Linked DNA regions of Cupriavidus necator. The protein of the gene in region 1 interacts with the protein of each later gene in a pairwise test. Links are inferred from orthologs where the notes say so. Each region holds a gene or a part of one and is shown in the gene's direction. Other genes may lie near its edges. The genes, in order: ligA and leuS.

The links.
Region 2: the proteins of ligA (region 1) and leuS interact in binary tests that used the Escherichia coli proteins (3 or more experiments, as listed by UniProt). The link is inferred for Cupriavidus necator from one-to-one orthologs.

What each region holds. Positions count from the first base shown.
Region 1 is NZ_CP066018.1:3,324,635-3,335,541, forward strand. Bases 371-3,267 are described here. They hold ligA (NAD-dependent DNA ligase LigA), read left to right. Parts: upstream 371-702; coding sequence 703-2,832; downstream 2,833-3,267. Other genes in these bases: def (peptide deformylase), read left to right, coding at 2,847-3,267. Also shown: more of def, read left to right, coding at 3,268-3,380; I6H87_RS15595 (pseudouridine synthase), read right to left, coding at 3,469-5,220; I6H87_RS15600 ([protein-PII] uridylyltransferase), read right to left, coding at 5,243-7,825; map (type I methionyl aminopeptidase), read right to left, coding at 7,913-8,731; rpsB (30S ribosomal protein S2), read left to right, coding at 9,068-9,814; tsf (translation elongation factor Ts), read left to right, coding at 10,111-10,907. UniProt on the Escherichia coli protein: DNA ligase that catalyzes the formation of phosphodiester linkages between 5'-phosphoryl and 3'-hydroxyl groups in double-stranded DNA using NAD as a coenzyme and as the energy source for the reaction.
Region 2 is NZ_CP066018.1:2,162,910-2,174,069, forward strand. The notes cover bases 2,940-6,089. They hold leuS (leucine--tRNA ligase), read left to right. Parts: upstream 2,940-3,267; coding sequence 3,268-5,889; downstream 5,890-6,089. Other genes in these bases: dapB (4-hydroxy-tetrahydrodipicolinate reductase), read left to right, coding at 2,940-3,085; I6H87_RS10140 (LPS-assembly lipoprotein LptE), read left to right, coding at 5,924-6,089. Outside these bases: I6H87_RS10115 (LysR family transcriptional regulator), read left to right, coding at 1-781; fur (ferric iron uptake transcriptional regulator), read right to left, coding at 875-1,306; I6H87_RS10125 (outer membrane protein assembly factor BamE), read left to right, coding at 1,553-2,176; more of dapB, read left to right, coding at 2,288-2,939; more of I6H87_RS10140, read left to right, coding at 6,090-6,439; holA (DNA polymerase III subunit delta), read left to right, coding at 6,447-7,505; I6H87_RS10150 (glutamate-5-semialdehyde dehydrogenase), read left to right, coding at 7,594-8,874; I6H87_RS10155 (CopD family protein), read left to right, coding at 8,925-9,347; I6H87_RS10160 (2-hydroxychromene-2-carboxylate isomerase), read left to right, coding at 9,393-9,998; I6H87_RS10165 (THUMP domain-containing class I SAM-dependent RNA methyltransferase), read left to right, coding at 10,063-11,160.

The sequences.
Region 1 (10,907 bases):
CGAAGCCAATGCATGGGAGCCGGTCACCGCCGGCCACCAGTACGAAGACCTGCAGGTCGGCGTGCAGCTGGCCAACCGCGGCGGCCCGCTCAACGCGCTGGAATTTTCGGAGTTCATCACCGCGGTGGAGTCGCTGGCCGAGTCGCTCGACGCTTCGGCCGACCTGCCGGACATGAGCGAGACCGTCGCCAATGCGCGCGAGCTCGACGGCTTTGCCGCCGGCTGCGACGTGCAGCTGGGCGTCAACGTGATCTCGGATGGCGCGCCGTGGTCGGCGGCGTACGTGCAGAACGTTGCCACGCAGGACGGGCTGGTGCTGTCGCGCGACGGCACGCGTTTTATCCGCTACCAGGCCAATGCCGAGGGCGTGCAGCGTCCGCTGTTCACGCTGCAGTTCGGCGACACCAACTTCCTGCGCGACGACCTGACCGTCAAGGCCGGCCGCCAGATCACGCTGCTGCTCGACGTGCCGGTGGCCGACCAGGCCGCCAGGCCGTTCAAGACCGTGTGCGAATACGGTCACACGCTGGCCCAGCGCATGGGCGCGCAGCTGGTCGACGACAATTGCGGCCGCTGACCGAGGCCTCGTTCGTCGCGATCTTCAGCCAGCTTGAAACGCTGTACAACAAGCTGGAAGCGCGCGGCATGCCGGCCGGTTCGTTGGTGGCGCAGCGCCTGTTCAGTATCTAGCCGGAGCCTGCCATGACCGCAACACACCGCGGCGCGCAGGCAGATGCCTCCGCGCCCGCCGGCCCCTTGCCGCCCGAAGCCGCCGCCAAGCGCGTGGCCTGGCTGCGCGACGAGCTGGATCGCCACAACTACCAGTACTACGTGCTGGACGCGCCTACCATTCCCGACGCCGAGTACGACGCGCTGTTCAGCGAGCTGCAGGCGCTGGAGCTGGAGCATCCCGAACTGCAGACGCCGGACTCGCCCACCCAGCGCGTGGGCGGCGAGCCGCTGTCGGCCTTCGATTCGGTGCGCCACCGCGTGCCGATGCTGTCGCTCAACAACGGCTTCGCCGACGACGACGTGCTGAACTTCGACCGCCGCTGCGCGCAGGGCCTGGGCCGCACCGCGCCCGCAGCCGGCGAGCAGGACCTGTTCAGCGCGGCCGATGCGGTCGAGTACGCCTGCGAGCTGAAGTTCGACGGCCTGGCCATGTCGCTGCGCTATGAGGACGGCAGGCTGGTGCAGGCCGCCACCCGCGGCGACGGCGAGACCGGCGAAGATGTCACGGTCAACGTGCGCACCATCAAGGCGATCCCGCTGAAGCTGCGCGGCCAGGCTCCCGCCGTGCTTGAAGTGCGGGGCGAAGTCTTCATGTACCGCGGCGACTTCGACAAGCTCAACGAACGCCAGGCCGAGGCCGGCGAGAAGACCTTCGTCAACCCGCGCAACGCCGCCGCGGGCAGCCTGCGCCAGCTCGATCCGCGCATCACCGCCAAGCGGCCGCTGTCGTTCTTCGCCTACGGCCTGGGCGAGCTGCAGGGCGTGGACCGTCCGCCCACCCACAGCGCCATGCTCGACGGCTTTGCCGCGCTGGGTCTGCCAGTGTGCAAGGACCGGGCGGTGGTGAAGGGCGCGCAGGGCCTGCTGGATTTCTACCGCGATATCGGCCAGCGCCGCGACGCGCTGCCGTATGACATCGACGGCGTGGTCTACAAGGTCAACGCACTGGCCGAACAGGAGCGCCTGGGCTTTGTCTCGCGCGCGCCGCGTTTTGCGCTGGCGCACAAGTTCCCGGCGCAGGAAATGACCACCATCGTCGAGGACATCGAAGTGCAGGTCGGCCGCACCGGCGCGATCACGCCGGTGGCGCGGCTCAAGCCGGTGTTTGTCGGCGGCGTCACGGTGACCAACGCCACGCTGCACAACGAGGACGAGATCCGCCGCAAGGACGTGCATATCGGCGACACCGTGATCGTGCGCCGCGCCGGCGACGTGATCCCGGAGGTGGTCGCCGTGGTGACCGAACGCCGCCCCGACGATGCGCGCGCGTTCGTGATGCCGACTGCCTGCCCGGTCTGCGGCTCGCATATCGAAAAGCTGGAAGACGAAGCCATCGCCCGCTGCACCGGCGGCCTGATCTGCGCCGCGCAGCGCAAGCAGGCGCTGCTGCACTTCGCGCAGCGGCGCGCCATGGATATCGAAGGCCTGGGCGACAAGCTGGTCGAGCAACTGGTCGACCAGGGCATCGTGCGCACGCCGGCGGATCTGTTCAAGCTGGGCGTGGCCAAGCTGGCCGCGCTGGAGCGCATGGCCGACAAGTCGGCGGCCAACCTGGTGGCGGCGATCGACGCGTCGCGCGAGACCACCATGAACCGCTTTATCTTCGCGCTGGGCATCCGCCATGTGGGCGAAGCCACCGCCAAGGACCTGGCCAGGCATTTCGGCAAGCTCGATGCGCTGATGGCAGCCGACGAAGCCGCGCTGCTGGAGGTGAACGACGTCGGCCCGGTGGTGGCGCAGTCGATCGCGCACTTCTTTGCCGAGCCGCACAACGTCGAGGTCATCGAACAACTGCGCGCCGCAGGCGTACACTGGACGGAAAGCGAGCCGGTGGCCAAGGCCCCGGCGCCACTGTCGGGCAAGACCTTCGTGCTGACCGGCACGCTGCCCACCATGTCGCGCGAGGACGCCAAGGAACTGCTGGAAGCCGCCGGCGCCAAGGTGGCGGGTTCGGTATCGAAGAAGACCGACTACGTGGTCGCGGGCGCCGAGGCAGGCAGCAAGCTCGACAAGGCCGAGGCGCTGGGCGTGCCGGTGCTGGACGAGGCCGGCATGCTGGCGCTGCTGGCAGAGGCCGGCGCCGCGCCGGCACAGGAATAACCGGGGAAACAACCATGATCCGCGAGATTCTCAAGATGGGCGATCCGCGCCTGCTGCAGGTGGCGCGGCCGGTGGAGCGCTTCAATACGCCGGAGCTGCGCACGCTGATCGAAGACATGTTCGACACCATGGACCACGCCAACGGCGCGGGCCTGGCCGCGCCGCAGATCGGCGTGGACCTGCAGGTGGTGATCTTCGGCTTCGACCGCAACCCGCGCTACCCGGACGCGCCGACCGTGCCCAAGACAGTGCTGATCAATCCGGTGCTGGAAATGGAGTCCGACGAGATGGAGGACGGCTGGGAGGGCTGCCTGTCCGTCCCCGGCCTGCGCGGCGTGGTGCCGCGCCACCTGCGGCTGAAGTACAGCGGCCATGACCTGATGGGCAACCGCATCGAGCGCGTGGCCGAGGGCTTCCATGCGCGTGTGGTGCAGCATGAGTGCGACCACCTGCAGGGGATCCTCTATCCGATGCGGATCAAGGACTTCAGGCAGTTTGGGTTTACGGAGGTGTTGTTTCCGGATCTGCCGCCGAATAACGACGATTGAAGAGCTGTGCGGCGCGGTATCGAACCCGCGCAAGGCGCAAAAAAACCGGTCCCCAGGACCGGTTTTTTTGTGTCGGCGAATTCCGGAATCAGAACTTCTCAAACTGCCCCAGGAACCGCCACTTGCCCGGCGGCAGGTCCCCCAGCACCACGCGTCCCATGCGCACGCGCTTGAGGCCGACCACCTGCAGCCCGACCTGCTCGCACATCCGACGGATCTGGCGCTTGCGGCCTTCGCGCAGCACGAAGCGCAGCTGCTCCTCGTTCTGCCAGCTCACCTTGGCCGGCTTGAGGGGAACGCCATCCAGCGACAGCCCGTGGCGCAGCAGCTCGAGATCATCGGCCGGGAATTCCGCGCTGATATTGCGCTCGACCACGCCCTGCGGCGAGTGCCAGATCACGCGCACCAGGTATTCCTTCTCGACGGTCGAATCCTCGCCGATCAGCGCGCGCGCGACGCGGCCGTCCTGCGTCAGCACTAGCAGGCCGGTTGAGTCGATATCAAGGCGGCCGGCGGGTGCCAGGCTCTTGCGTTGCCACGGGGCAAAGCGCTTGCGCGTGGGATCGCCTTCCCACTGGTTCTCGGGGGTGAACAGCACCGCGGCCGGCTCGTAGCCGTCTTCGGCCTGGCCGGAGACGTAGCCCACCGGCTTGTTCAGCAGCACCGTGACACGCTCGCCTTGTTCGGAGCGCGCTTCCTGCATGATCTCGATCTCGGCGTCGGGGCGGATGCGGCTGCCCAGTTCGGTCACGGGCTTGCCGTCGACCAGCACCCAGCCGTGCGGGATCCATTCGTCGGCTTCGCGGCGCGAGCACAGGCCCAGTTCGGACATGCGCTTGGACAGGCGCACCAGGCCATCGTCGTGGCTGGACTCGGCGCGGGCGGGCTTTTCCTGGCGCGCGGCCGGTGCCTGCTGGCGTGCCGGGCCTGCGGTGCGGATGCGGTCGGCGGTGTCGCTGAAGCGGCGTGCCGGCGCGGTGCCTTCACGGCGGCGCTCGCCCGACGGCGCGGGGCGCGGGCGCTGGTCGTCATCGCCATAACGGCGCGGACGCGAGTCGGCGCCTTCGAAGCGGCGGGGACGGTTCTCGTCGTCGCCATAGCGGCGCGGGCGCGAGTCGGCGCCTTCGAAGCGGCGAGGGCGGTTCTCGTCATCGCCAACGCGGCGCGGACGCGATTCGGCGCCTTCGAAACGGCGGGGGCGGTTGTTGTCCTCGCCAGCACGGCGCGGCGGACGCGAATCACCGCCCTCGAAGCGGCGCGGCGGGCGCGCTTCGCCGCCTTCGAAACGGCGCGGACGTGCCTCGCCGCGATCGTCGCCCGTGCGGCGCGGGCGGTTGTCGTCGTCGCCAAAACGGCGCGGCGGACGCGAATCGCCGCCCTCGAAACGGCGCGGACGTGCCTCGCCCCGGTCATCGCCAGTGCGGCGCGGGCGGTTGTCGTCGTCGCCGAAGCGGCGCGGCGGGCGCGCCTCGCCGCCTTCGAAGCGGCGCGGACGTGCCTCGCCCCGGTCATCGCCATAACGGCGGGGACGGCTTTCGTCATCGCCGAAGCGGCGCGGACGCGCCTCGCCGCCTTCCGGGCGGCGCGGGCGTGCCTGGCGTTCGCCGTCAGCGGGACGCGGCGCGCGGGCCTGCGCTTCGCCCTGGGCCGGACGGCCGCCGGTCTTGCCGCCGGCGCGCTCCTGGGCGCGCTTGATGCCTTCGGAGACGGCTTGCACGCGCTTGCGGTTCAGGTCGGACACGCGCACGGGGCGGGTACCGGTCTTGCGCGCGGCCGTGCCGGTGTCGCTGGCGGCCTTGATACCTAGCGTCTTGCGCTTCGGCGAATTGCTGTCGGTCATATGTTGATGCTGCCCGCCCGCCTCAGATGGCGAGGGCGGCGAGCAAGTCCTGTTCAAGCTGAATCTGCAATCGGTTGTCGGCAGCCAGGCGGCTGCCGTCGACCAGGAACACGTCTTCGACGCGTTCGCCCAGGGTGTTGATGCGTGCCGTGTGGACGGATACGCGATGCCGTGCCAGTACGCGGGCGATGGCGTACAGCAGGCCGGTGCGGTCGTTGGCGGACAGCGACAGCAGGTAATACTGGCCGCGCTCGTCGGGGCGCAGGTCCACGCGCGGCTTGATCGGGAAGCTGCGCGACTGGCGCGACAGCCGCCCCTGCGTGGGTTCGGGCAGTGCGCCTTGCAGGCGCAGCCGCTCGCACAGTTCGTGCTCGACCAGCGCGATGATGTCGCGGTAGCTGCCGCCGTCGCCGGCCATGCCGGGGTCGGTGACCTGGAACGTGTCCAGCGCGTAGCCGTGGCGCGTGGTGTGGATCTTGGCGTCCTGGATCGAGAATGCCTTGCGCTCGAAGTAGCCGCAGATGCGCGCGAACAGGTCGGGCTGGTCCTTGACGTAGACCGCCACCTGCAGGCCTTCGCCGGCGGGGGAGACGCGTGCCTTGACCACCGGCGTGGGGCTGTCCACCTTGTTGTACAGGTGGCGCGTGAGCCAGGCGATATCGTGCGAATCGTGGCGCAGGAAGAAAGCCACGTCGAGCTGCGCCCACAGGGACTTGCCCAGCGCCGGGTCGAAGGCCTTCAGGCGCAGCTCGGAGATGGTGTCTTCCTTGCGCTGCGACCACAGCGAATGCGAATCCACGCGCGCGCCGCCGAGCACGCGCAGCGTGATGTGGTACAGGTCTTCCAGCAGCTTGCCCTTCCACGCGTTCCATACCTTGGGACTGGTGCCGCGGATGTCGGCCACGGTCAGCAGGTAGAGCGCGGTCAGGTAGCGTTCGCTGCCGACCACGCGGGCAAAGGCGTGGATCACATCGGGATCGGTCAGGTCCTGCTTCTGCGCCACGTGGCTCATGGTCAGGTGGTGCTCGACCAGCCAGCAGACCAGGTCGGCGTCTTCGCGCGCAATGCCGTGCTGCTTGCAGAAGCGGCGCGCATCCACGGTGCCAAGCTTCGAGTGGTCGCCGCCGCGGCCCTTGGCGATGTCGTGGAACAGCGCTGCCACCCACAGCACCCACGGCTTGTCGAAGCTGGCCATCAGCTGGCTGCAGAACGGGAACTCGTGGGTGTGCTCGACGATGGCGAAGCGGCGCATGTTGCGCACCACCATCAGGATGTGCTGGTCCACGGTGTAGACGTGGAACAGGTCGTGCTGCATCTGGCCGACGATGCGCCGGAAGTTGATCAGGTAGCGGCCCAGCACGCTGGTCTGGTTCATCAGGCGCAGCGCGTGGGTGATGCCCTGCGGCTCCTGCATGATGGCCAGGAACAGGCGGCGGTTTTCCGGATCGTTGCGCCAGCCCGCATTCATCACGGTGCGCGCGTTGTACAGCCCGCGCAGCGTGCGCGGCGACAGGCCTTTCACGCCGGGCGTGCGCTGGTACAGCAGGAAGGTTTCCAGGATCGCGTGCGGGTCGCGTTCATAGATGTCGTCGCTGGTGATTTCCAGCATGCCCTGGCGCTCGACAAAGCGCTCGTTGAGCACGCGCGTCACCTGAGACTCGCTCGGGAACAGCATCGCCTCGATGTTCAGCAGCAGCACGCTGTTGAGCTGCGTGACTGCCTTGGCCGCCCAGTAGTAGCGGCGCATCAGTTGTTCGCTGGCGCGCTTGCTGGTGGTCTGGCGATAGCCGAAGGACTCCGCCAGCGCGGTCTGCAGGTCGAATACCAGCACGTCCTGGCGCCGGCCGGCCACCAGGTGCAGGCGCGCGCGGATGGTCTTGAGCAGGCGCTCGTTGCGCGCGAGCTCCTGCGCTTCGCGCTGCGTCAGCAGGCCGCGCTCGAAAAGTTCTTTCCAGCTGTCGCCCAGGCCCGCCGCCTTGGTCATCCACAGGATCACCTGCAGATCGCGCAGGCCGCCGGGGCTTTCCTTGCAGTTGGGCTCGAGCGAGTAGGGCGTGTCCTGGTACTTGGCGTGGCGCTGGCGCATTTCCAGCAGCTTGGCCTGGAAGAACGCGGCCGGGTCCAGGTCGGCGAGGTAGCGCGTACGCATCGACTCGAACAGCTTGCGGCTGCCGGTCAGCAGCCGCGCTTCCAGCAGCGAGGTCTGGATGGTGACGTCCTGGCGCGACTCGCGGATGCAATCGTCCACGGTGCGCACCGAAGAGCCGATCTCCAGCCCGAGGTCCCAGCACAGGCCGATAAAGCGCTCCAGGCGCCCGGTGGTGTCCTGGTCTGGCTCGGCGGGCAGCAACAGCAGCACGTCGACGTCGGAGTAAGGCAGCAGCTCGCCGCGGCCATAGCCGCCCACCGCCACCAGCGCCGCGCCCGCGGGCATCCCCAGGCCGCGCCAGGCTTCCACCAGCCCGGCGTCGACGGCGCGGCGCAGCCGCGTGATCAGCGTGCCGACATTGGCGCTGATGTTGAAGTCGGCAAACAGTGCCTGCTTGTCGGCTTTGAGCTGGTCGCGCACGCGCGCGGCAAGCAGCAGTTCCGGCGTGGTGTCCATGGTGGTGGCGGGCTCGGCGAGCGGATTGGTGGGCACGGCTGGAAAAAGAAAGGCGCCCGGTCAGGCGCCCCTGGCTTCAGTGCGACCTCAGGCCGCGACGGAATCGGTGATAAAGGCCGGCGGCGCCGGGCTCCCGGCCGATACCGTGAGGACCTCGTAGCCGGTCTCCGTGACCAGCACGGTGTGCTCCCACTGCGCCGACAGGCTGCGGTCGCGGGTCTTGACCGTCCACTGGTCGGGCATGGTGCGGATATCGCGCTTGCCGGCGTTGATCATCGGCTCAATGGTGAAGATCATGCCGGCCTTGATCTCGGCGCCGGTGCCCGGGCGGCCGTAGTGCAGGATCTGCGGGTCTTCGTGGAAGTTCTTGCCGATGCCGTGGCCGCAGTACTCGCGCACCACGCTGTAGCCGGCGGCTTCGGCGTGTATCTGGATGGCGTGGCCGATGTCGCCCAGACGGGCGCCGTGGCGAACCTGCGCGATACCCTTCCACATGCATTCATAGGTCACCTGCGACAGGCGCTTGGCCAGGATCGAGCCCTCGCCGACGATGAACATGCGGCTGTTGTCGCCGTAGTACCCTTCCTTGGTGATGACCGTGATGTCCAGGTTGATCGCGTCACCGTTCTTCAGCACGCGGTCGCCCGGAATGCCATGGCAGATCACGTCGTTGACCGAGGTGCAGATCGCGCCGGGGAAGGGCGGATAGCCGGGGGGGGCATAGTTCAGGCACGCCGACACAGTGCCTTGCACTTCACGCATGTAGGCGTGGCACAGGCGGTCGATCTCGCCGGTGGTGATGCCTGGCTGAACGAAGGGCGTGATGTAGTCGAGGACCTCGGACCCAAGGCGGCAAGCCACGCGCATCTGGGCGATGTCTTCGGCGGTGTTCAGGTGAATGCTCATGCTGCGTCGCCAAAAAAGTGATGGCGAGGCCACTGGCCGCGCCGAAATCGAAAGGTCAATGTAGGATTATCGCACCATCGGGGCCAGATCGCAGCCTGTGCGCGCCGGTGCTGGGCGGAGTCCGCAGGGCGCCAGGAAGCCGGGCGGCTTGAGTGGGCCGCACTTTTGTTGCTACAATAGCGGGCTGACTTGGTTGCGGCGCAGCATTGCGTGCGCCAGGCCGGTATTTTGCAGGATTGTTCCTGCTGTCGTTTGAAATCGCTGGCCCGCCTATCCGGGGTGTTCCTTTTCAGGAATGTCGGGGCGGGCTTCAGACCTAACCCTCTGGAGTTTTACATGTCCGTTACCATGCGCGAAATGCTGGAAGCCGGTTGCCACTTCGGCCACCAGACCCGCTTCTGGAACCCGAAGATGGCCCCCTTCATCTTCGGTCATCGCAACAAGATCCACATCATCAACCTCGAAAAGACGTTGCCGATGTTCCAGGACGCAATGAAGTACGTGCGTCAGCTGGCAGCCAATCGCGGCACCATCCTTTTCGTGGGCACCAAGCGCCAGTCGCGCGAAATCCTGGCTGAAGAAGCTGGCCGTGCCGGCATGCCCTACGTCGACGCCCGCTGGCTCGGCGGCATGCTGACCAACTTCAAGACGGTCAAGACCTCGATCAAGCGCCTGAAGGACATGGAAGCCGCCAAGGAAGCCGGCGCGCTGGAAACCATGAGCAAGAAGGAAGCGCTGATGTTCGAGCGCGAGATGCTCAAGCTGGAAAAGTCGATCGGCGGCATCAAGGACATGGGCGGCGTTCCGGACGCGATCTTCGTGGTCGACGTCGGCTACCACAAGATTGCCGTGACCGAAGCCAACAAGCTGGGCGTGCCGGTGATCGGCGTGGTTGATACCAACCACTCGCCGGAAGGCATCGACTACGTGATCCCGGGCAACGACGACTCGAGCAAGGCCGTGGCCCTGTACGTGCGCGGCGTGGCCGACGCGATCCTGGAAGGCCGTGCCAACGCGGTGCAGGAAGTGGTTGAAGCCGCTCGCGGCGGCGACGACGAATTCGTCGAAGTGCAGGAAGGCTGATTGCCCGCCGCCTGATTGCCGGAAAGGAACCCGCTAGCGCGCATCGTCACCGCACGACAGACAAGCAACGCTTGCCGCCCGTCATCACGGGCTGCGCGCAAGGCGAAAGCCGGGGTACGCCGGCAGCCGGGCAAGAAGGGCAATTAAAAGGGGGCACATCTGGCGCCCCCTTTTTTTGAATTTGAATTGTTGTCATCCGCCGCAGGCAGTATCTGCCGCGGGTGTGCTGTAGACCCACCGACCGGGTGCCGCAGGCGACTGCCGGCAGCCGGCGTGAACCATTCAAGGAGTGACAAATGGCGGCAATTACCGCAAGCATGGTTGCAGAACTGCGCGCGAAGACCGACGCGCCGATGATGGAGTGCAAGAAGGCCCTGACCGAGGCCGACGGCGACCTGGACAAGGCCGAAGAGCTGCTGCGCGTCAAGCTGGGCAACAAGGCCAGCAAGGCCGCCTCGCGCGTGACTGCCGAAGGCGTGGTCGCATCGTTCATCGACGGCACCACCGGCGTGCTGGTCGAACTGAACTGCGAGACCGATTTCGTCTCCAAGAATGACGACTTCCTCGCGTTCTCGGCCAAGGTCGCCGAACTGATCGCCAAGCAGAACCCGGCCGACGTGGCCGCCCTGTCGGCGCTGGAAATCGACGGCGTGAGCGTTGAAGCCACCCGCACGGCCCTGATCGGCAAGATCGGCGAGAACCTGACGATCCGCCGCTTTGCCCGCTACGCCAACGGCGGCAAGCTGGTTTCGTACCTGCACGGCACCCGCATCGGCGTGATGGTCGAGTTCGATGGCGACGAAGCCGCCGCCAAGGACGTGGCCATGCACGTGGCCGCCATGAAGCCGGTGTCGCTGTCGGCCGAGCAGGTCCCCGCCGACCTGATCGCCAAGGAGCGCAGCATTGCCGAGCAGAAGGCTGCCGAGTCGGGCAAGCCGGCCGAGATCGTCGCCAAGATGGTCGAGGGTTCGGTGCAGAAGTACCTGAAGGAAGTCTCGCTGTTCAACCAGCCGTTCGTGAAGAACGACAAGCAGACGGTTGAGCAGATGCTGAAGGCCGCCAACACGACCGTGAAGGGCTTCACCCTGTTCGT
Region 2 (11,160 bases), 1.2 Mb from region 1 along the record:
CGACATGCTGGACTTGTGGTCGTCGATCAACGAGGGCGATGCCGACAATTTTGATCCGGCCATTGCCACCGGCACGCTGAGCATCGGCTTCGCTGCTGAACTGGGCGACACGGTATTCAACCGTTTTGTGCTGCGTATCAAGCAGCTGGCGCCGGACCTGCATATCAAGCTGGTCGAATCCCATTCGTGGGAAACGGACGTCGCCTCGATGCGCGCCAATGAACTTGACCTGGCCTTTTCGCCGTTCCCGACACGCCACCCGGAAATCGTCGAGGAAATGGTGACGTCGCTGAACCTGTGGGTTTGCGCGCGCAAGAGCCATCCGGTGCTCAAGAACCACTGCTCGCTGGAGCAATACCTGGATTGCGGCCATATCTTCATGGCGCATTCCGGCGGCTCCGGCCGCCCGGCGCCGTCGCTGATTCCGCTCGACTACGCGCTGCAGCAGCGCGGGCTCAAGCGCAATGCGACGCTGACGGTACATTCATGGCGTGCCCAGGCCGAACTGGCCTCGCAGACCGACATGATCTTCACCGTCAATGCGCTGACCAAGGACATGGCCTGCGAGACCTATGGCCTGAAGGCCTTCCCGCTGCCGTCGGAACTGAACACCATGCTCGGCCTGAACATGTTCTGGCACCGCAGCCGCAACACCCATCCGATGCTGGTGTGGGCGCGCAACCTGTTCCGCCAGGTGGTGGGCGAGTTTGTCGGACTGCCGCCGGCACGCCCGGCACGGGTGGTCACCGAACAGGACCTGCAAGACCTGCAGGCACCCTGAGCAGCATCCTGCGGCGAGCAGCCCAAACAAAAAACCGGCGCCTGGCGCCGGTTTTTTGTTGCCCGTCTGCGCTCCGCGGTGGAGCGTGCAGGCTTATCGTTTGGGTCTGTGGGGACAGTCTGTTTTGGTGCAATTGCCGTACAGCGACAGTGCATGTTCCTGCAGCGTAAAGCCGCGCTCGCGCGCGATGCTTTGCTGGCGGTGCTCGATTTCAGAGTCGAAGAACTCCTCGACGCGGCCGCAGTCGAGGCACACCAGGTGGTCATGGTGCTTGCCTTCGTTGAGTTCGAAAATCGCCTTGCCGGATTCAAAGTTGTTGCGCGAGAGCAGGCCCGCCTGCTCGAACTGGGTCAGCACGCGGTAGACGGTGGCCAGGCCGATGTCCATATGCTCGTTCAGCAGGATACGGTAGACGTCTTCCGCGCTCAGGTGCCGCTGCTCACTGGTCTGAAAAATTTCAAGAATCTTCAGCCTGGGCACGGTCGCCTTCAGGCCGATGTTCTTGAGGTCCGCCGGACTCGGCATGTGGGTGACTCCCTAGAGTACAATGACTGGATAGTTGAATCATAAGGGTTTTGGCAGCAAAAGTCGCTCGCGGTAGTGATGTCCCAGGTCGACGTCACGCGCCCGGCACGGTTGCCGTCCCATGTGGTTGTCGCGGCAGGCGCAACAAGGCGTGTGTGGTGCAATCGGCGCATATTGCGCCGTTTTTGTGCCCGCTTTGCGGTACCGTGCCGCGGTACTTTTCTTTCCCTCCCGGAAGCGAGATACATGCGTTCTATCCGTTCGTCCGCCATGCGCCCGACGCTGGTTGTCCCCCTGCTGGCCGCGGCCCTGCTGGCCGGCGCCTGCTCAGCCTACGATTCCACCTCGCGCAAGGTAGCCAACGCCATCACGCCGTACCGGATCAACATCGTGCAGGGCAATTTCGTCTCGCGCGAGGCCGTATCGCAACTGCGCGAAGGCATGACGCGCGACCAGGTCAAGTTCCTGCTCGGCACGCCGCTGCTGAATGACGTGTTCCACGCCAACCGCTGGGACTATGTGTTCTCGTTCCGCCGCGGCAATACCCCGGTGGTGCAGCAGCGCCGCTTCACGGTGTTTTTCGAAGGCGACCGGCTGGTCAAGTTCAGTGGCGATGAACTGCCGTCCGAGTATGAGCTGATTGCCGAGATCGACGGCATGAAAAAGGCGCTGAAGGACCAGACGCCGGGCAAGATCTCCACCGGCGCGACAGCCGCCGCGGCCGCCCCGGCCGAAGCGCAGACCACGGTGGAGAACTTTGTGCCGCGGCAGGCGCAGCAGCCGGAGGCGGCACCCGCCCCTGCGGCATCGCCGGCCGCTCCCACCGAGGCAGCGGCGCCGGCCCAGGCCCCCAAACCGGCCGCCAACTGATCGGCCGCACGGCGCGCCGGCAGCGGCGCGCCACCAGTTTTCCGGGCCGGTCAGGCATGGCCGGCTCGATCACTTTCCGCGCATTGCGCATATTCCGCTGAGCCAGACACCATGAACATCGCCATTGCAGGCGCATCGGGCCGCATGGGCCGCATGCTGATCGAACAAGTGCTGAACACCGAGGGCGTGAGCCTCGCGGGCGCGCTCGACGTGCCGGGCTCGCCGGCGCTGGGCCAGGATGCGGGCCTGCTGCTGGGCCGGCAGACCGGTGTGGCGATCAGTTCCGATGTGGAAGCGGTGCTGGCCGGCGCGGACTGCCTGATCGATTTCACCCGTCCCGAAGGCACGCTGGCCCACGTGGCCGCGGCGAAGAAGCTGGGCGTGAAGATGGTGATCGGCACCACTGGCTTCGACGAGGCCGGCAAGGCCGCGTTGGCCGAGGCCGCCAGGTCGATCGGGATCGTCTTCGCCGCCAACTTCAGCGTCGGTGTCAACGCCACCTTCAAGCTGCTGGAAGTGGCCGCCAGGCTGCTGTCGACTGGCTATGATATCGAAGTGATCGAGGCGCATCACCGCTTTAAGGTCGATGCCCCGTCGGGCACCGCGCTGAAGATGGGTGAAGTGATTGCCGATGCGCTTGGCCGCGACCTCAAGACCTGTGCCGTCTATGCCCGCGAAGGCCACACCGGCGAGCGCAATCCCAACTCGATCGGTTTTGCCACCGTGCGCGGCGGCGATATCGTCGGCGACCACACCGTGATGTTCGCCGGCATCGGCGAGCGCATCGAGATCAGCCACAAGTCTTCCAGCCGCCAGTCGTATGCCGACGGTGCCGTGCGCGCCGCCCGTTTCCTCGCCGACAAGCCCAACGGCCTGTTCGACATGCAGGACGTGCTGGGCCTGAAGTAAGGCGCCGCGGGGCGCGCAGGGCCGAAACTGGCCTGCCGCCACGGTTATAATCGTCTTCTTTCGCATTGCACGCCCGGCGGGCGCCGCGCAAGCGGCGCGCCCGCTGCTCTCATTCCAACGATTCCCCCGGATGCCGGCAGGCCAGTTGCCGCGCAAACGTTGTCCTGACTGCTGTCCCGACCATGCAAGACAAATACCTTCCTTCCGCCGTTGAACAAGCCGCCCAGCAGCACTGGCAAGCCATCGACGCCTATCGCGTGTCGGAGCATGCGGCCGGGGCCGACGGCAAGGAAAAGCCCAAGTTCTACGCCTGCTCGATGCTGCCGTATCCGTCGGGCAAGCTGCACATGGGCCACGTGCGGAACTACACCATCAACGACGTGATGGCGCGCTACCTGCGCATGAACGGCAACAACGTGCTGATGCCGATGGGCTGGGACGCCTTCGGCATGCCGGCCGAGAACGCCGCGCTGAACAACGGCGTGGCGCCGGCGGCCTGGACCTACGACAACATCGCTTACATGAAGAAGCAGATGCAGTCGATGGGCCTGGCGATCGACTGGTCGCGCGAGGTCGCCACCTGCAGCCCGGACTACTACCGCTGGAACCAGTGGCTGTTCCTGAAGATGCTGGAAAAGGGCATCGCCTACCGCAAGACCGGCACTGTCAACTGGGATCCGGTCGACCAGACCGTGCTGGCCAACGAGCAGGTCATCGACGGCCGCGGCTGGCGCTCCGGCGCGGTGGTGGAAAAGCGCGAGATCCCGATGTACTACCTGCGCATCACCGAGTATGCGGAGGAACTGCTGGGCGACCTGGACCAGCTGGGCTGGCCCGAGCGCGTCAAGGTGATGCAGCAGAACTGGATCGGCAAGAGCGTGGGCGTGCGCTTTGCGTTCCCGCACGACATCCCCGGCGAGGACGGCAAGCCGATCAATGACGGCAAGCTGTACGTGTTCACCACGCGCGCCGACACCATCATGGGCGTGACCTTCTGCGCGGTCGCCGCCGAGCACCCGCTGGCCACCCATGCCGCGCTGAACAACCCCGAACTGGCTGCCTTTATCGACGAATGCAAGCACGGCTCGGTCATGGAAGCCGACATGGCGACCATGGAGAAGAAGGGCATGCCGACCGGCCTGCAAGTGGTGCACCCGCTGACCGGCGAGAAGGTCGACGTGTGGGTCGGCAACTACGTGCTGATGAGCTACGGCGACGGCGCCGTGATGGGCGTGCCCGCGCACGACGAGCGCGACTTCGCCTTCGCGCTCAAGTACAAGCTGCCGATCAGGCAAGTCATTGACGTGAAGGGCCAGCCGTACTCGACCGAAGCCTGGCAGGAATGGTACGGCGACAAGGAGCAGGGCACCTGCATCCACAGCGGCAAGTACGATGGCCTCGGCTACCAGGCCGCGGTCGAAGCCATTGCCGCCGACCTGGGCGCCAAGGGCCTGGGTGAGAAGAAGGTGACCTGGCGCCTGCGCGACTGGGGCATCTCGCGCCAGCGCTACTGGGGCACGCCGATCCCGCTGATCCACTGCGACAGCTGCGGCGTGGTGCCGGTCCCTGAGAAAGACCTGCCGGTGGTGCTGCCCGAAGACCTGGTGCCGGACGGCACCGGCAACCCGCTGGCCAAGGATGCGCGCTTCCTGCAGTGCACCTGCCCGTCGTGCGGCAAGCCGGCGCGCCGCGAGACCGACACGATGGATACCTTCATCGACTCGTGCTGGTACTACATGCGCTATACCTGCCCGGATGCGGCCACCATGGTCGATGCGCGCAACGATTACTGGATGCCGATGGACCAGTACATCGGCGGCATCGAGCACGCGATCCTGCACCTGCTGTACGCACGCTTCTGGACCAAGGTCATGCGCGACCTGGGCCTGGTCAAGTTCGACGAGCCCTTCACCAACCTGCTGACGCAGGGCATGGTGCTCAACGAGACCTACTACCGTGAAGACGCGTCGGGCAAGAAGCACTGGTACAACCCGGCCGAGGTCGACCTGCGCACCGACGAGCGCGGCCGCCCGGTAGGCGCCACGCTGATCGCCGACGGCCAGCCGGTGGTGATCGGCGGCGTCGAGAAGATGTCGAAGTCCAAGAACAACGGCATCGATCCGCAGGCGCTGATCGACCAGTACGGCGCCGACACCGCGCGCCTGTTCGTGATGTTCGCCGCGCCGCCGGAGCAGCAGCTTGAGTGGAGCGGCTCGGGCGTCGAGGGCGCCTCGCGCTTCCTGCGCCGCGTGTGGAACTACGGCTATGCCAATGCCGCGGCCATCCGCGACGGCGCCGGCGGCAAGCCGACTGCCGATGACGCCGACCTGCGCCGCGAGATCCACGGCGTGCTCAAGCAGGCCAACTACGACTACCAGCGCATCCAGTACAACACCGTGGTGTCCGCCACGATGAAGATGCTGAACGCGCTGGACGACGCCAAGACGGCTTCGCCGGCCGCGCGCCGCGAGTGCTTCGGCATCCTGCTGCGCGTGCTGTACCCGGTGGTGCCGCACGTCACCCACGGCCTGTGGGACCAGCTGGGCTACGCCGCCGAAGCCGGCGACCTGCTCGACGCGCCGTGGCCGCAGGTCGATGAAGCCGCGCTGGTGCGCAGCGAGATCGAACTGGTGCTGCAGATCAACGGCAAGGTGCGCGGCAGCATCACCGTGCCCGCCGAAGCCGACCGCGCCGCGATCGAGGCAACCGCCGCCGCCAGCGAGACCGTGGCCAAGTTTGCCGAGGGCAAGGCGCCGAAGAAGATCGTGGTGGTACCCGGCCGCCTGGTCAACGTGGTGTTGTAAGCTGGCCCCGGAACCTGACAAGGAATCGCCAAGAATGAAGCGACTGAACATGGGGCGCCGCAAGGTGCTCGCGGCAATGCTGGCAGTGCCGGCAACGGGCCTGCTGGCCGGTTGCGGCTTCCACATGCGCGGCAACGCGGATTTCGCCTTCAAGCGGCTCTATATCGGGATTCCGGCCAATTCGCTGATGGGCGCGGACCTGCGCCGCGCCATCCGCGGCGGTTCCGACACCCAGGTGGTAGCCGACCAGAAAGAGGCCGACGCCCTGCTGGACGTGCTGCAGGACACCCGCACCAAGTCGATCCTGTCGATCACGACCGAGGGCGTGGTGCGTGAATACCGCCTGACGCAGCGTTTCACCTTCCGCCTGCGCGACCCCGCCGGCAATGAACTGATCGCGCCGTCGCAGCTGGTGCTGACCCGCGACCTGACCTACAACGAAGCCAACACGCTGGCCAAGGACTACGAAGAGCAGCAGCTGTACCGCGACATGCAGCGCGATATCGTGCAGCAGCTGATGCGCCGGCTGGCCGCCGTCAAGGCCATCTGATCACGGCATGCAGCTCAAGCTCGACGGGCTCGACGCGCACCTGAGGCAGGCCAAGGCCAAGGGCCTGGCACCGCTGTACGTGGTACATGGCGACGAACACCTGCTGGTGCTGGAAGCCGTCGACCGCCTGCGCGCCGCGGCGCGCGAAGCCGGCTTCTCCGAGCGCGACGTGCTGGTGGCCGAGCGCGGCTTCCACTGGGGCCAGCTAGTCGAGGCGCAGCAGTCGATGTCGCTCTTTGGCGACCGCAAGATCGTTGAACTCCGCATCCCGTCGGGCAAGCCCGGCAAGGACGGCGGCGAGGCGCTGCGCGCCGTGGCCGCCCAGCCGTCGCCCGACGTGGTGCTGCTGGTGACGCTGCCGCGGCTGGATTTTGCCGCGTCCAAGTCGGCCTGGTTCCAGGCGCTGGAAGGCGCCGGCGTGTCGATCAAGGTCGACTCCGTGGACCGCACCCGGCTGCCGGCCTGGGTCGGCGAGCGGCTGTCGCTGCAGCAGCAACGCGTCGAAGGCGGCGAGCCGGGCCGACGTGCGCTGCAGTTCATCGCCGACAAGGTCGAGGGCAACCTGCTGGCGGCGCACCAGGAAATCCAGAAGCTGGGGCTGCTGTACCCGCCCGGCGAGCTCACCTTCGACCAGGTGCACGATGCGGTGCTGAATGTGGCCCGCTATGACGTGTTCAAGCTGTCTGAATCGATGCTCTCTGGCGACGTGCCGCGGCTGGTGCGCATGCTCGAAGGGCTGCGCGGCGAGGGCGAGGCCACGGTGCTGGTGCTGTGGGCGCTGACCGAGGAAATTCGCGTATTATCCAAGGTCCGGCAAGGGCTGGCGGCTGGCAAGCCGGCGGGTGTGCTGATGCGCGAACTGCGCGTCTGGGGCCCGCGCGAGCGGCTGGTGCCGCAGGCCGCGCAGCGCCTGGCGCAGCCAAGGCTGGAAGCGGCGCTGGCACTGGCGGCGCGGCTGGACCGCCAGGTCAAGGGCCTGTCGGACCTGCCGCCACCGGGCGGCAGCCCGCTGCCGGCGGAACCATGGGACGGGCTGCAGCAGCTTGCCCTGATGATCGCGCGCTGAACGCGCAACTCCACAGGTTTGCTTCCCCCGCCGCGTGCGGCGGGGGGACGGAAAACACACTGACGGCCACCACCCCAGGGCCACTGACATGAACGAGCTCGACCTCAATCAATACATGGACCGCGTCGGCCGCCAGGCCCGCGCCGCGTCGCGCGCCATGGCGCGTGCCTCCACGGCCGACAAGAACCGCGCGCTGCTGACCATCGCCGCGGCCATCCGCCGCGATGCCGACAAGCTCAAGGCGGTCAACGCGCGTGACGTTGAACGCGCCCGCGCCAACGGCCAGGACGCCGCCTTCATCGACCGCCTGACGCTGTCGGACAAGGCCATCGCCACCATGGCCGCGGGCCTGGGGCAGATCGCCGCGCTGGCCGACCCGATCGGCGAGATCTCGAACATGAAGTTCCGCCCGACCGGCATCCAGGTCGGCCAGATGCGCGTGCCGCTGGGCGTGATCGGCATCATCTACGAGTCGCGCCCGAACGTGACCATCGACGCCGCGGCGCTGTGCCTGAAGTCGGGCAACGCCACCATCCTGCGCGGCGGCTCCGAAGCAATCGAATCCAACACCGCGCTGGCGGCGCTGGTGGCCGAGGGCCTGTCCGCGGCCGGCCTGCCGTCCGAGGCGGTGCAGGTGATCGAGACCACTGACCGCGCTGCCGTGGGCCGGCTGATCACCATGACCGAATACGTCGACGTGATCGTGCCGCGCGGCGGCAAGAGCCTGATCGCGCGGCTGATGGAAGAAGCGCGCGTGCCGATGATCAAGCACCTGGACGGCATCTGCCACGTCTATATCGACGCCGATGCCGACCTGGACAAGGCCGTGCGCGTCTGCGACAACGCCAAGACGCAGCGCTATGCGCCGTGCAACACCATGGAGACGCTGCTGGTGTCGCAGGACATCGCCGCCGCCGCGCTGCCGCCGCTGTGCCGCATCTACCAGGAGAAGGGCGTCGAGCTGCGCGTGTGTCCGGCCACCCGCGCCACGCTGGAAGCCGCCGGCTTTACCGGCCTGGTCGATGCCGCCGAGGAAGACTGGCGCCTGGAATACCTGGCGCCGATCCTCGCCATCAAGACCGTGGCCGGACTCGACGACGCCATCGCCCATATCAACGAATACGGTTCGCACCATACCGATTCGATCATCACCGAGAACTACTCGGCGGGCATGCGCTTTATCCGCGAGGTCGATTCGGCCAGCGTGATGATCAATGCCTCGACCCGCTTTGCCGATGGCTTCGAGTATGGCCTGGGCGCGGAGATCGGCATCTCCAACGACAAGCTGCATGCACGCGGCCCGGTCGGGCTGGAAGGGCTGACCTCGCTGAAGTACGTGGTATTCGGGCACGGCGAGATCCGCACCTGACGCTCGCGCGCCAACAACAATAACAATCGTTCTCGAACGTCTCTCTGCCGATGCTCTGGGTCAAAGCGCTGCATATCGTCTTCGTGGTCTCGTGGTTCGCCGGCCTGTTCTACCTGCCGCGCATCTTCGTCAACCTGGCGCTGGAAACCGACGCCGCCAGCGCGCAGCGCCTGTTGCTGATGGCGCGCAAGCTGTTCCGCTTCATGACCATGCTGGCGGTGCCGGCGGTGGTGTTCGGTCTGTGGCTGTACCTGGGCTACGGCATCGGCCGCGGCGCGGGGCAGGGCTGGATGCACGCCAAGCTGGCGCTGGTGCTGGTGCTGATCGGCTACCACCATGGCTGCGGCGTGTTGCTGCGCAAGTTCGAGGCGGGGCGCAATACGCGCTCGCACAAGTTTTATCGCTGGTTCAATGAGCTGCCGGTGCTGGTGCTGCTGGCGGTGGTGATCCTGGTGGTCGTCAAGCCGTTCTGAGCCTGGCGCCCGGTCTGTTGTTGCCAATCCTGTAGCGGAACCGAAATGAGCAAGCTGGTTGACTATTACCTGACGCCGCAGTCGCCGTACGTCTACCTGGGCCATGCGCGCTTTGCCGCCATCGCCGAGCGCCATGGCGCGCAGGTGAACCTGAAGCCGTGCGACCTGGGCAAGGTGTTTTCCGTCTCCGGCGGGCTGCCGCTGTCGCAGCGCCCGCCCCAGCGCCAGGCCTACCGCCTGGTGGAGCTGGCGCGCTGGAGCGACTTCCTGGGCCTGCCGCTGCATCTGCAGCCGACGTTCTTCCCGGTATCGGGCGACGCGGCCAGCAAGCTGATCATCGCGGCGCAGCTGGCGCACGGCACCGCCCGCGCGATGCAGCTGACCGGCGCCATCGGCGCGGCAGTGTGGGCGCAGCAGCGCAATATCGCCGATGCCGCCACGCTGGCGCAGATTGCCGACGAGGCCGGCCTGGACGGCGCCAGCCTGCTCAGGGCCAGCGAGGCGCAGTCGGTGCAGGCGGCCTATGCGCAGAACACCCAGGACGCGATTTCGGCCGGCGTGTTCGGCGCGCCGTGGTACGTCCATGACGGCCAGCCCTTCTGGGGCCAGGACCGGCTGGATTTCCTCGAGCGCGCCCTGGCGGCGGCTTGAGCTAAGCTTCGGATAGATCCCCGTCCGCTACGGCGGACGTTTTTGTTTGCAGGAAACCCAACACATGACCCAAGCCTTCTTTGCCCCTTGCCCGCGCGGCCTGGAGAGCGCGCTCGCCGAAGAACTGCGCGAGATCGCCGCGATGCCGGGCATGGCCGCGCTGGCGCCGTTCACGGTGCACCAGGAGGTGCCGGGCGGCGTCAATTTCTCGGGCGAGATGGCCGCCGCCTATGCGGTCAACCTGCATTCGCGCATTGCCAGCCGGGTGCTGATGCGCGTGGCCGCGCGCGGCTACCGGCATGAAGACGACATCTATACGCTGGCACGCGGCGTGCGCTGGGAGCAGTGGTTTTCGCCCGATGAATCGCTGCGCGTGGACATCACCTCGCACAAGTCGCCGCTGCGCAGCCTGAATTTCACCGCGCTGCGGGTCAAGGACGGGGTCTGCGATGCCCTGCGCGAGCGTGTGGGCGTGCGCCCGAGCGTCGATACCGCCAGCCCGGATGTGCGCATCTATGCCCACCTGACCGAGCGTGACTGCACGCTGTACCTCGACACCACCGGCGAGCCCCTGTTCAAGCGCGGCTGGCGCACCGAGAAGGGCGAGGCGCCGCTGAAGGAAAACCTGGCCGCCGGCATCCTGCGCCTGGCGGGCTGGGTGCCGGGCCAGACCTTCCGGCCCTTCTACGACCCGATGTGCGGCAGCGGCACCTTCCTGATCGAGGCCGCGCAGGTGGCGCTGGGTATCGCGCCGGGCGGCAGCCGCAGCTTTGCCTTCGAATGGCTCAAGGGCATGGACACCAAGGCCTGGCAGAAGCTGAAGTCGGACGCGCAGCGCGCCCGCATGCTGGCCTCGGCCGATGAGCTGCAGGTGGTGGGTTCGGACATCTCCACCGACATGCTGGCGATCACGCGCGCCAACTGGGAGCGTGCCGGCCTGCCGGGCGAGGCGCGCACCAAGCAGGTGGATGCGCGCTTCGTGCAGCCGCCTTTTGATGAGCCGGGTTTGCTGTTGATGAATCCCCCGTACGGCGAGCGCATCGCGGTGCGCGGCCAGCGCCGCCTGCCAGAGGAAGCGATGCCGCGCGACGAGGTGGAGGAGGCCGCCGCCAACCAGTTCGCCAGTGCCTTCGCCACCACGCTCAAGCAGCATTTCGCGGGC